2 regions of the Streptomyces sp. WAC07094 genome follow, and region 1 is predicted to be linked to the other one. Evidence: predicted binding sites of a transcription regulator. Region 1 holds the regulator's gene; the other holds the start of a gene.
What was found. Region 1 encodes HrcA, which represses chaperone genes, less so after heat shock. Its sites were predicted from a motif close to TTNGCACTCNGNNNNNCNGAGTGCNAA; they were not measured.
Positions count from the first base shown of each region.

Region 1 (6,709 bases):
ACCCCTCCAGGGCGGTACGGGACGACGGCTCGGAACGCCCGTACGGCATACCCGAGTACGGGCGCGGTCTGCGGCTCGTGTCCACGCTCTCCACGGCCTGGGGGATCACCTACCGCACCGGCACCAAGACCGTCTGGGCCCTGCTGCCCCTCGACGGCGCCCGGGACGCGGAGGACACCCTCGAGGCGTACGGCTGCGAGAGCGTGCCGGGCCCGTCCGAACTGCTCGGGCCCGACCTCTCCGCCTTCGCCGAGACCGCGCGCGGTACGCACGACCGGGACTGGCGGGGCCGCGGTGCCCTCTCGTTCCTCGCGGAGGCCTCCGACCTGCTCGCCGGACAGCTCGACGAGGACCTGGTGGCCGCCCTCACCGGGCAGCTGATCGTGCCGCGGCTGGCCGACTGGTGCGCGGTGTGGCTGGAGGACGAGGCGGCGGGCCGGCAGGGGCCCGAGAGCGCGGTCGCCCCGGGGACCCGGCTGGCCCGCGTGTGGCACGGCAGTGAGAACCGGATCGAGGAACTGCGCCGGTCGCTGGAGAAGGACCCGCCCCGGGTGCCCGACGCGGTGCGTTCCAGGGCCGTTCCCGTGCCGTGGCCCGGCGAGGCGCTGGGGCCGCGCGGGGCGACGGGGGCCGCCCTGGCGTACCGGCTGATCGCCGGCGGCCGGCCGCTGGGCACGCTCGTCATCGGGCGCGCCGGACTGCTGCGCTTCCCCGACGAGGTCACGGGGCTCGTGGAGGATCTGAGCCGCCGCGTCGCACTGGCCATCGGGGCCGCCCGGCAGTACGCCCGCCAGGCCACGATCAGCCGTGTGCTGCAGCGGGGCCTGCTGCCCGGCGCGGTCGCCGAGATCCCCGGGTTGCGCAGCGCCCTCGTGTACGAGCCCTGCGACAAGGGCGGGCCGAGCGGCGACTTCTACGACATCTTCCCGGCCGGCGACGGACGCTGGTGCTTCGCGCTCGGCGACGTCCAGGGCAAGGGCCCCGAGGCGGCCGTCGTGATCGGCCTTGCCCGGCCCTGGCTGCGGCTGCTGGCCCGTGAGGGCTACGCGGTCCCCGACGTCCTGGACCGTCTCAACCAGCTTCTCCTGGACGACGCCACGGAGGCCGCGGACGCGGCGGCGCGGGCGCTGGTGGCCGCCGGCGCCCCCGTGCCGGTCGTCGACGACGGCCCGCACGCCCGCTTCCTCTCCCTCCTCTACGGCGAGCTGGTCCCTTTCGAGGGCGGGGTGCGCTGCACACTGGCCTCGGCCGGGCACCCGCTGCCGCTGGCCCTTGGCCCGGCCGGCGACGTACGCGCCGTGGCGCGGCCGCAGACGCTCCTCGGGGTCGTGGAGGACGTGGCGTACGCCTGCGAGACCTTCGAGCTGCACCCCGGCGACACCCTGCTGTGCGTCACGGACGGGGTGACGGAGCGGCGCAGCGGCCCCCGCCAGTTCGACGACGGGGACGGACTGGCGGCGGCGCTCACCGGCTGCGCCGGACTGAGCGCGCAGCGGATCGCGGAACGGATCAGGGGGCTGGTGCACGACTTCGGGGCGAAGCCCCCGGAGGACGATCTCGCGCTGCTGGTCCTGCAGGCGGAGTGAGCGCGGTGAGGAGTTCCGCCGGTACGGGACAATGGAGGACATGCCTTCCGCACTCCCCGACGGTGAGCCCGTACCCGACGACGGGGCGCTGCCCGCGCACGCCCTGGCTGGGGCCGCCGGGCGTCCCCTCGGCTTCTATCTCCACGTGCCGTACTGCGCCACGCGCTGCGGCTACTGCGACTTCAACACCTACACCGCGACGGAGCTGCGCGGCACGGGCGGGGTGCTGGCGTCGCGCGACAACTACGCGCAGACGCTGATCGACGAGGTCCGTCTGGCCCGCAAGGTGCTGGGCGACGACCCGCGCGAAGTGCGCACGGTCTTCGTCGGGGGCGGCACGCCGACGCTGCTCGCCGCGGAGGACCTGGTGCGGATGCTGGGGTCGATCCGGGACGAGTTCGGGCTCGCGGACGACGCCGAGGTGACGACGGAGGCCAACCCGGAGTCGGTGGACGAGCGGTACCTCGCCACGCTCCGGGAGGGCGGCTTCAACCGGATCTCCTTCGGTATGCAGAGCGCGCGTCCGCACGTCTTGAAGATCCTGGACCGCACGCATACGCCCGGCCGCCCCGAGGCGTGTGTGGCCGAGGCACGGGCGGCGGGCTTCGAGCACGTGAACCTGGACCTGATCTACGGCACACCGGGGGAGTCGGACGACGACTGGCGGGCGTCGCTGGAGGCGGCGCTGGGCGCGGGGCCCGACCACATCTCGGCCTACGCCCTGATCGTCGAGGAGGGCACACAGCTCGCTCGCCGCATACGCCGTGGCGAGATCCCGATGACGGACGACGACGTGCACGCCGACCGCTACCTGATCGCGGACGAGGTGCTCGGGTCTGCGGGCTACGACTGGTACGAGGTCTCCAACTGGGCCACGTCGCGGCCCGCCCGCTGCCTGCACAACGAGCTGTACTGGCGCGGCGCCGACTGGTGGGGTGCGGGCCCCGGCGCCCACAGCCACGTGGGCGGGATCCGCTGGTGGAACGTGAAGCATCCGGGGGCCTATGCGGCGGCCCTCGCGCAGGGGCGGTCCCCCGGGGCAGGGCGTGAGGTCCTGACGGAGGAGGACCGCCGGGTCGAACGCATTCTGCTGGAGCTGCGGCTGCGGGAGGGCATGCCCTTGTCGCTGCTGCGGGAGGCGGGGCTCACTGCCTCGCGCCGGGCGCTGGCGGACGGGCTGCTGGAAGAGGGTCCGTACGAGGAGGGTCACGCCGTACTGACGTTGCGGGGGCGGCTGCTCGCGGACGCCGTGGTGCAGGACCTGGTGGACTGATCACCGGGTGGGGTCGGGCACCGCGCGGCGGCGGTTCGGGCCACGCCCCGGTCGACGGGTCGGCGGCGTCCTCACGGTGGCGGAGGGGCCGGGCGCCCTGCCGTCGCTCACGGTTGATCCGTGACGAAGTCGATCAGCTCCTCCACCCTGCCCAGCAGCTCCGGCTCCAGATCCTTGTAGGACCGCACCCGGGACAGGATCCGCTGCCAGGCCTCACCCGTGTTCTCCGGCCAGCCCAGGGCCCGGCACACGCCCTTCTTCCAGTCCTCGCCGTGCGGGATGCGCGGCCACTCCCGGATGCCGACGGACGAAGGCTTCACGGCCTCCCAGACGTCGATGTAGGGATGCCCGACCACCAGCGCGTGCTCGCTCGTCACCGACTCCGCGATGCGCCATTCCTTCGTGCCGGGGACCAGATGGTCCACCAGGACGCCCAGGCGGGCATCGGGGCCGGGGGAGAACGACGAGACGATCGACGGCAGGTCGTCGACCCCCTCCAGGTACTCCACGACCACGCCCTCGATGCGCAGGTCGTCGCCCCACACCCGCTCGACCAGTTCCGCGTCGTGGCGGCCCTCCACATAGATGCGGCCGGCACGGGCGACACGCGCGCGGGCCCCGGGGACCGCGACCGAGCCCGACGCCGTACGCGTGGGGCGAACCGGGGCATTCGACGGGCGCACCAGCGTCACCACCCGGCCCTCCAGCAGGAAGCCACGCGGTTCCAGGGGGAACACCCGGTGCTTGCCGAAGCGGTCCTCCAGGGTCACCGTGCCCGCCTCGCAGCGGATCACCGCACCGCAGAAGCCGGTGCTCGGCTCCTCGACCACCAGACCGGGGTCCGCCGGGACCTCCGGCACGGGCTTGGGCTTCTTCCACGGCGGAGTCAGGTCCGGCGAATACTGGCGCATTCGGATGACGATAGGAGAAGCGCGAACCCGGAAGGCGTACGAGGCGCCACGACACGCCGGAACGAGCCGCCTGCCCGCGGCTCGCGGGACCGGGCCCCGTGGAGGGCCACCGACATCTTCCGCTTCCCGGGTCGAGGCGTCGGGCGGGGACGAGCGCTCCGGACGACCTCGCGCCCATGAGCGCGAGATGCGTCACACGCCGGTCCGTGCCGGCGGGCGCCGCAGGCCGCGCCGCCCCGGCGTGCGGGCTGCGCCCTCGTCCGGGCGCCCGACCCCGCCCGGCCCGCGACGGCCCGCCCGCACCTCCGCGCCCGGTCCGGCCGTGCGGTTCCGGACCGGGGGTGGTGGGCGCCCGGTCCGGAACCCTTTCCGCAACACGGCCGTGCGGTGACGCCGTCAGCGGGCGGCCGCCCGGCGTGGACACCCCGGGACAGGTCGGTACACGTCGGTACGAGGGGGCGGCACACATGGGTACGACGGCGCTGCCGCCCTTGCCGGGGGCGTACCCGACCGCCGTACACTTGCTCCGGGATGTTGGCACTCGCATGCACAGAGTGCCAGGGAAGCGCCAAGGGGACACTGGAGGTGTGCGCGATGCTCAGTGAACGCCGGCTCGAAGTGCTGCGCGCCATCGTCCAGGACTACGTGGGAACCGAGGAACCGGTGGGTTCCAAGGCCCTCACCGAACGGCACAAGCTCGGCGTCTCCCCGGCCACCGTCCGCAACGACATGGCCGTGCTGGAGGAGGAGGGCTACATCGCCCAGCCGCACACCAGCGCCGGACGCATCCCCACGGACAAGGGCTACCGACTCTTCGTCGACAAGCTCGCGGCCGTCAAACCGATGAGCCCGCCGGAGCGCCGCGCGATCCAGAGCTTCCTGGAGAGCGCCGTCGACCTCGACGACGTCGTCACGCGTACGGTGCGGCTGCTCGCGCAGCTCACCCGGCAGGTCGCGGTCGTGCAGTATCCCTCGCTGACGCGCTCCACGGTGCGCCATGTGGAACTGCTGTCGATGGCGCCCGCACGTGTGATGCTCGTGCTGATCACGGACACCGGCCGGGTCGAGCAGCGCATGATCGACTGCCCCGCGCCGTTCGGCGAGGCGTCGCTGGCCGATCTGCGCGCCCGGCTCAACAGCCGGGTCGCCGGCCGCCGCTTCGCGGACGTCCCGCAGCTGGTGCAGGACCTGGCCGAGGCCTTCGAGGAGCCGGAGGACCGCAGTACGGTCGCCACGGTGCTCTCCACTTTGCTGGAGACACTGGTGGAGGAGACCGAGGAGCGGCTGATGATCGGCGGAACCGCCAATCTCACCCGCTTCGGGCATGACTTCCCTCTCACCATCCGCCCCGTTCTCGAGGCGCTCGAGGAGCAGGTCGTGCTCCTCAAGTTGCTGGGCGAGGCGAAGGATCCGGCCATGCGGGTGCGTATCGGTCACGAGAACGCGCACGAGGGACTCAACTCCACGTCCGTCGTCTCCGTGGGCTACGGTTCGGGCGGCGAAGCAGTAGCGAAACTTGGCGTGGTCGGACCGACCCGCATGGATTACCCGGGAACGATGGGAGCGGTACGAGCGGTGGCACGGTACGTCGGACAGATCCTGGCGGAGTCGTAAGTGGCCACGGACTACTACGCCGTACTCGGCGTGCGCCGCGACGCGTCGCAGGAAGAGATCAAGAAGGCGTTCCGTCGGCTCGCCCGCGAGCTGCACCCGGACGTCAACCCCGATCCCAAGACGCAGGAGCGGTTCAAGGAGATCAACGCCGCGTACGAGGTTCTCTCGGACCCGCAGAAGAAGCAGGTCTACGACCTCGGTGGTGACCCGCTGTCCCAGGCGGGCGGCGCCGGTGCGGGCGGCTTCGGTGCGGGCGGTTTCGGGAACTTCTCGGACATCATGGACGCCTTCTTCGGCACGGCGTCGCAGCGCGGACCGCGCTCGCGTACCCGCCGGGGCCAGGACGCCATGATCCGGCTCGAGATCGAGCTCGACGAGGCGGCCTTCGGCACGACCAAGGACATCCAGGTCGACACGGCCGTCGTCTGCAACACCTGCAACGGCGAGGGCGCCGCGCCCGGCACCTCCGCGCAGACCTGTGACATGTGCCGCGGCCGCGGCGAGGTCTCGCAGGTCACCCGGTCCTTCCTGGGCCAGGTCATGACGTCCAGGCCGTGCCCGCAGTGCCAGGGCTTCGGCACCATCGTCCCGAACCCGTGCCCCGAGTGCGCGGGCGACGGACGGGTGCGCTCCCGCAGGACGCTCACCGTCAAGATCCCCGCCGGCGTCGACAACGGCACCCGGATCCAGCTCGCGGGCGAGGGCGAGGTCGGCCCCGGCGGCGGTCCCGCCGGTGACCTGTACGTGGAGATCCACGAGCTGCCGCACTCGGTCTTCCAGCGCCGCGGGGACGATCTGCACTGCACGGTCACCATCCCGATGACGGCGGCGGCCCTCGGCACGAAGGTCCCGCTGGAGACGCTCGACGGCCTGGAGGAGGTCGACATCCGTCCCGGCACGCAGTCCGGGCAGTCGATCCCCCTGCACACCCGCGGTGTCACACATCTGCGCGGCGGCGGGCGCGGCGATCTGATCGTCCATGTCGAGGTGCAGACGCCGTCGAAGCTGGACCCCGAGCAGGAGCGCCTGCTGCGCGAGCTGGCGGTGCTGCGCGGCGAGGAGCGGCCGCAGGGGCAGTTCCAGCCGGGCCAGCAGGGGCTGTTCTCACGGCTGAAGGACGCGTTCAACGGACGGTGACCGCCGGGCGGGCACCCGGCGTCCCGCGGGCCGGATTCCGCCGCCCGCGGACCCTCGTCCATCGCCCTGATGCGTTGTTCCTTCCCCTGGCATATGCCAGGGGAAGGCCGGATTCGGACTTGTTCGGAGGACGTGACAACATGCCGTCATGTCCTCCGCGCTGACCGATCTCCTCCGTCATCCGATCG
Region 1 covers NZ_JAVMJZ010000001.1:5,607,127-5,613,835, forward strand. The annotation lists gene RCR19_RS24750 (SpoIIE family protein phosphatase) at 1-1,586, shown strand, start outside; gene hemW (radical SAM family heme chaperone HemW) at 1,627-2,859, shown strand; gene RCR19_RS24760 (DUF3097 domain-containing protein) at 2,967-3,770, opposite strand; gene hrcA (heat-inducible transcriptional repressor HrcA) at 4,365-5,384, shown strand; gene dnaJ (molecular chaperone DnaJ) at 5,385-6,521, shown strand; gene RCR19_RS24775 (nitronate monooxygenase) at 6,670-6,709, shown strand, end outside.

Region 2 (6,709 bases), 2.1 Mb from region 1:
GACATGGCCGAGGCGATCGAGTGGGCCAAGCGCTTCGTGAAGGTCCACGAGGAGTTCTGGACGGTCACCTGTGAGGTGCGGGAGATCGTCCAGGGCTGAGCGTCCCTTGGCGCTCGTCCGCCGGGGGGTGTTGCATGGTGGGCTGTGGAACATCAGCCCACCCCCTCCCCGGCCGCGGGCGACCCCTCCCGTGTGATCGAGACCGTCTTCCGGATGGAGTCGCCGCGCGTCATCGCCGGTGTCGCCCGGATCGTGCGCGATGTGGCCATCGCCGAGGAGCTGGCGCAGGACGCACTGGTCGCCGCCCTGGAGCAGTGGCCGCGCGACGGCGTGCCCGACAACCCCGGCGCCTGGCTGACGGCCACCGCCAAGCACCGCGCGATCGACCTCGTACGCCGCCGGGAGCGGTATGCGCGCAAGCTGGCGGAGGTCGGGCGGGACCTGGAGGCGACGCCTTACCACGTCGACGAGCCGGCCGATCCGGACGACATCGACGACGACCTGCTGCGGCTCGTCTTCACGGCCTGCCACCCCGTCCTGTCCGCCGAGTCCCGTATCGCGCTCACCCTGCGCCTGCTCGGCGGACTGACCACGGCCGAGATCGCCCGGGCGTTCCTCGTCGCGGAGACCACCGTCGCCCAGCGCATCGTGCGGGCCAAGCGCACCCTCGCGGCGAAGGGCGTCGCCTTCGAGGTGCCCTACGGGCCCGAACGGGACGCGCGGCTCGGATCGGTGCTCGAGGTCATCTATCTGATCTTCAACGAGGGGTACGCGGCCACCGCGGGTGACGATCTGCTGCGTCCCGCCCTGTGCGAGGACGCGCTGCGGCTGGCCCGTGTGCTGGCCGAGCTGATGCCCAAGGAGCCCGAAGTGCACGGGCTCGCCTCGCTGCTGGAGTTCCAGGCGTCCCGCTCGGCCGCCCGCACCGGACCGAACGGCGAGCCGGTCCTGCTCGGGGACCAGAACCGGACCCGCTGGAACCGCCTGCTCATCGCCCGCGGTGTGACCGCGCTCGGCCGCGCCGACGCGGTCGCCACCGGGGCCCCCGGCCCGTACGCCCTCCAGGCCGCGATCGCCGCCTGCCACGCCCATGCGCACCGGTACGAGGACACGGACTGGGCGCGCATCGCCACTCTCTACGGCCTGCTGGCCGCCCGGTCGCCGTCGCCCGTCGTCGAGTTGAACCGCGCGGTCGCCGTCTCGATGGCCGAGGGGCCGGGTCCGGCCCTGGAGATCGTCGACCGTCTGGCGGGCGAACCGGCCCTGCGCGGCTACCACCTGCTGCCGAGCGTCCGCGGCGATCTGCTGGCCCGGCTGGGGCGTACGGCCGAGGCACGTGCGGAGTTCGAGCGCGCCGCCTCGCTCGCCCGCAACGAGCGGGAGCGGGAACTGCTCCGGGCGCGCGCAGGACTGCCGCTGAACTAGGCCGGGTGCCCGAGCAGCATCGTCGGCGCACCGGCCACCCGGGTCAGGAACACGGTCACGGCGTTCGGCCCGTGCGGTTTGGGCAGGACCTTCCGGCGCAGCTCCTCCGGCTCGACCGCCGAGCCGCGCTTCTTGACGGTCAGGACCCCGACCTCCCGCTCGCGCAGCAGCGCCTTCAGCCTCTTCACGTTGAACGGGAGCCGGTCGGTGATCTCGTACGCCGTGGCGTAGGGCGAGTCCCGGTGCTCGTCCGCCGTCACATACGCGATCGTCTCGTCGATCAGAGCGCCGTCGAGTTCCTCCGCCACCTCCGCTACCAGGTGCGCGCGGATCGCGGCGCCGTCCGGCTCGTAGAGGTAGCGGCCCGGCGCGCGCACGGGCGGGTCGGGCAGCGCGCGGCCGCGCAGCACACGCGGGCCGGGCAGCAGGGTGGCGCGTACGAGCCCCGGCTGTGTGCCGAACCAGAGCACGGCCTCCTTCACATCGCCGCCGTCCGAGATCCATTCGGCCTCCGCCGCGGTGGGCACCGCCTCGTGCGGGATGCCCGGTGCGACCTTCAGAGCCGCGTGCGATGCCTTCAGGGCCGTCGCCACGGCCCAGGACAGCGGGGGTGAGTACGCCTCGGGATCGAAGATCCGGCCGCGCCCGCCGCGCCGCGCCGGGTCGACGAAGACGGCGTCGTAGCCGGACACGTCCACCTCCGTGACGTCCGCCTCGCGCACCTCGATCAGTGCGGACAGGCCCAGCGCCTCGGCGTTCGCCCGCGCCGCGGCTGCCGTCAGCGGGTCCCGGTCCACGGCGAGGACCCGGATTCCCGCCCGGGCGAACGCGATCGCGTCGCCGCCGATGCCGCAGCACAGATCGGCGACCGAGGTCGCGCCGAGTTCCCGCAGCCGCCCCGCGCGATGGGCCGCGACGGCGGTCCTGGTGGACTGCTCGACCCCGTTCGCCGTGAAGAACATCCGCTCCGCGTCCTCGGCGCCGAACTTCGCCGCCGCCCGTTCGCGCAGCCGTGCCTGCGCGAGGGCCGCCGAGACCAGATCGGCGGGGTGTTCGCGGCGCAACCGGGTGGCGACGGCCAGTTCCCGCGCCGGAGCGGTGCCGCGCACCTCGTCCAGGAGAGCGCGGCCCTCGGGGGTGAGCAGGGAGGCGAAGGAGAGGTCGTTCACCCGGACATTGTCGACCAGTCGGTGGACGGCGTGCGTCCGGCCGCGGTGTCGGCCCGGCGGGGGCGCCGGTCGCTGGAAGGATCCGACACCATGTGGCTCGTACGACAAAACGACGAAAAGTGGGCCGGGTGCCCCTTGCGGCGTGCTGTTCCGGCGGCGAGGCGCACGGGCAGCGGTACGGCGGGCGCGGGTGGGCCGCAACGGTTCCGGCGCAGGGCCACGGACGGGGGGTTCGCGGGGGCGGGCGCGGAGGCCCACCCGTGAGGGCACGGCCGCGGCCGCGGCCGCGGGCCCTGCTCGCCGCGACACTCGCCGCCGTGCTCCTGTCCGGCTGCGCCCAGTCCGTCGACCCGATCGAACGGCTGGGCAAGAAGGCGGCGCAGAAGGTGCAGCGTCCGGACCGGGCGTACCGCCGCTGGGGTCTGAGCGCTCCGCTCGCCCCCGCGCCCCGGCCGGCCCGGCCCGCGGGCGGCCCGGGCCGGACGGGAGATGGGCTGCCACCGGTCCTCGATCGCGTCCCCACCCAGGACAAGGTCGTCTTCCTGGCGTACGACGAAGACATCGAGGGCGACCCCCGGTTCGTGGACATGGTCCGTGAACTGCGGCTCCCCGTCAGCGTGTTCCTCACGGCCGACGGCGCCGGGCCGAAGGGCGCGGATGCCGCGCGCCTGCGGGCGGCCGGTGCGGGCGTCCAGAACCACGCCCTGGGCCACTTCGTGCTGCGCGGCCGCTCCTACGGCGAACAGCGCGCCGAGATCTGCGGACAGCGGGACCGGCTGACGGCGCGCCCGGGCCCCGGCCCACGGCTGCTCCGCCCACCGCACGGCGTCTACGACCGCACCACCCTCCGCGCGGCGGCGGACTGCGGCGTCTCGGCGGTGATCCTCTGGCGCCCCGTACCGCCACCGTACGGCGCGGGCACGGCCCTGCATCCGGGCGACATCGTCCGCCCCCGCGGGACCGGCCGCCGACTCGCCTCCCCGACCGCGGAGACGGCGCGCCTCCTGCGCCGCATCCAGGCGAGCGGGTTCACGGTGGCCCGCCTGGAGGACTACCTGTAGCGCGGGCCGGGGAACGGGCTGCGGAACGACCCCCGGATCAGCCCGTCCTGGGCGCCGCGCCGCGGCCGACTGGCACTCCGCTTGACCGAGTGCTAATCGCGGTCATAGTCTCGGCTCTGGCACTCGGCAGTGACGAGTGCCAACAAAGCGACGGGCAGGTCCGGCACCCGCGACGACGGATCCACCTGGTCGCCACCTCAGACAGTTAACCCCGTGAGATCTCCGAAGGGGGAGGTCGGATCGTGACGACCACCAGCTCCAAGGTTGCCATCAAGCCGCTCGAGGACCGCATCGTGGTCCAGCCGCTGGATGCTGAGCAGACCACCGCCTCTGGCCTGGTCATTCCGGACACCGCCAAGGAGAAGCCCCAGGAGGGCGTCGTCCTGGCCGTGGGCCCGGGCCGCTTCGAGAACGGCGAGCGTCTTCCGCTCGACGTCAAGACCGGCGACATCGTGCTGTACAGCAAGTACGGCGGCACCGAGGTGAAGTACAACGGCGAGGAGTACCTCGTCCTCTCGGCTCGCGACGTGCTCGCGATCATCGAGAAGTAATTCACCGAAGCAGATTGCTCTGAACTGCGCCCCTGGCCCCCCGCGACCGATCAGCCGGGCGCCGGGGGCGCGGTTCGTTCTTCACCGTGATGACGGCCGTTCCCCGGGGGCTGCCGGGCATCGCATCCGAGAGGACTGAAACGCTCCATGGCGAAGATCCTGAAGTTCGACGAGGACGCCCGTCGCGCCCTCGAGCGCGGCGTCAACAAGCTTGCCGACACGGTCAAGGTGACGATCGGTCCCAAGGGCCGGAACGTCGTGATCGACAAGAAGTTCGGCGCGCCCACCATCACCAACGACGGTGTCACCATCGCCCGTGAGGTCGAGGTCGACGACCCGTACGAGAACCTCGGCGCCCAGCTGGTGAAGGAGGTGGCGACCAAGACCAACGACATCGCGGGTGACGGTACGACCACCGCCACCGTGCTCGCCCAGGCGCTGGTGCGCGAGGGTCTGAAGAACGTCGCCGCGGGTGCCTCCCCGGCCTCCCTGAAGAAGGGCATCGACGCCGCCGTCGCCGCGGTGTCCGAGGACCTCCTCGCCACCGCCCGCCCGATCGACGAGAAGTCCGACATCGCCGCCGTCGCCGCGCTGTCCGCCCAGGACCAGCAGGTCGGCGAGCTGATCGCCGAGGCGATGGACAAGGTCGGCAAGGACGGCGTCATCACCGTCGAGGAGTCCAACACCTTCGGTCTCGAGCTGGACTTCACCGAGGGCATGGCGTTCGACAAGGGTTACCTGTCGCCGTACTTCGTGACGGACCAGGAGCGCATGGAGGCCGTCCTCGACGACCCGTACATCCTCATCAACCAGGGCAAGGTCTCCTCGATCGCGGACCTGCTGCCGCTGCTGGAGAAGGTCATCCAGGCCGGCTCCTCCAAGCCGCTGCTGATCATCGCCGAGGACGTCGAGGGCGAGGCCCTGTCCACGCTCGTCGTGAACAAGATCCGCGGCACCTTCAACGCCGTCGCGGTGAAGGCCCCCGGCTTCGGCGACCGCCGCAAGGCGATGCTGGAGGACATGGCCGTCCTCACCGGCGCCACGGTCATCTCCGAGGAGGTCGGCCTCAAGCTCGACCAGGTCGGCCTGGACGTGCTGGGCTCCGCCCGCCGCGTGACGGTCACCAAGGACGACACGACCATCGTCGACGGTGGTGGCAAGTCCGGTGACGTCACCGGCCGTATCGCCCAGATCAAGGCCGAGATCGAGAACACCGACTCCGACTGGGACCGCGAGAAGCTCCAGGAGCGTCTTGCCAAGCTGGCCGGCGGCGTGTGCGTGATCAAGGTCGGCGCCGCCACCGAGGTGGAGCTGAAGGAGAAGAAGCACCGTCTGGAGGACGCCATCTCCGCGACCCGCGCCGCGGTCGAGGAGGGCATCGTCTCCGGTGGTGGCTCCGCTCTGGTCCACGCCTCCAAGGTGCTGGACGGCGGCCTCGGCAAGCAGGGCGACGAGGCGACCGGTGTCGCCATCGTCCGCCGCGCGGTCGTCGAGCCGCTGCGCTGGATCGCCGAGAACGCCGGCCTCGAGGGCTATGTCATCGCCTCCAAGGTCGCCGAGCTCGAGAAGGGCCAGGGCTACAACGCCGCCACCGGCGAGTACGGCGACCTGATCAAGGCCGGCGTCATCGACCCGGTCAAGGTCACCCGCTCCGCCCTGGAGAACGCAGCCTCCATCGCCTCCCTGCTGCTGACGACCGAGACGCTGGTCGTCGAGAAGAAGGAAGAGGAAGAGCCGGCCGCGGCCGGTCACGGCCACGGTCACTCCCACTGACGCGAGCCGACCAGCGGTACTGGGGCCCGGCACTCTCGGGGGTGCCGGGCCTTGCGCTGTCCGCCCCCGGCCCGCCTGGCGGCCGATGGCTCACTCTGCCGGGCGCATCCGGGCCGTCATCGGCCTCACCCACGACAACGGGACCCGGCCGGGCGGCTCGCGGCCCGAGGTCCCGTTGCCTTCTAGACCTCGAGCACGTCCAGTTCCCCCAGTTGTTCCATCAGGCCCAGCCGGTCGTACTGCCACCAGCCCTCGACGATCTTTCCGTCGGCTCCGCACCGGAAGACCGTCGTGCCGGTCGTGGTGACCTCCCTGCCCGTCGGCGGGATGCCGAGGAACTCGCCCGTGTGCCTGCCCTTCCAGGACCAGCGGGTGCACACCTTGTCCCCCTCGGCGATCTGGTCCTCGACGGTGAACGCGAAGTCGAAACCGGCCCGCCACTCCCGGATCTCGCGCCGCATCGCGTCCATCCCGATGGTGTCCTGCTCGTTGGCGGGATCGTGGCCGTGGTAGTTCTCGGCGAGCAGCCCGTCGAGCGGCGGCAGCTCGCCCCGGGCGGCGACGACGTCGAAGTACCGCCGTACGTTCGCCACGTACAACTGCTCGTCCCGCACCACCACCAGGTCCGTTAAGACGGGCATCTCGTCGCAGAGGGCGATCATGTCGTGGAAGATGCGGTCGGTCTCCGGAAGGTTCGAGGTCCGCATCGCCTCCTCGTAGGAGGGGAACT
Region 2 covers NZ_JAVMJZ010000001.1:3,504,907-3,511,615, reverse strand. The annotation lists gene RCR19_RS15340 (YciI family protein) at 1-99, shown strand, start outside; gene RCR19_RS15335 (sigma-70 family RNA polymerase sigma factor) at 214-1,425, shown strand; gene RCR19_RS15330 (methyltransferase domain-containing protein) at 1,422-2,594, opposite strand; gene RCR19_RS15325 (polysaccharide deacetylase family protein) at 2,855-3,655, shown strand; gene groES (co-chaperone GroES) at 3,898-4,206, shown strand; gene groL (chaperonin GroEL) at 4,354-5,979, shown strand; gene RCR19_RS15310 (ester cyclase) at 6,162-6,709, opposite strand, start outside.
Region 2: groES (co-chaperone GroES) is a predicted target of HrcA. The motif match lies at 3,725-3,751, and genes of this name have one in related genera.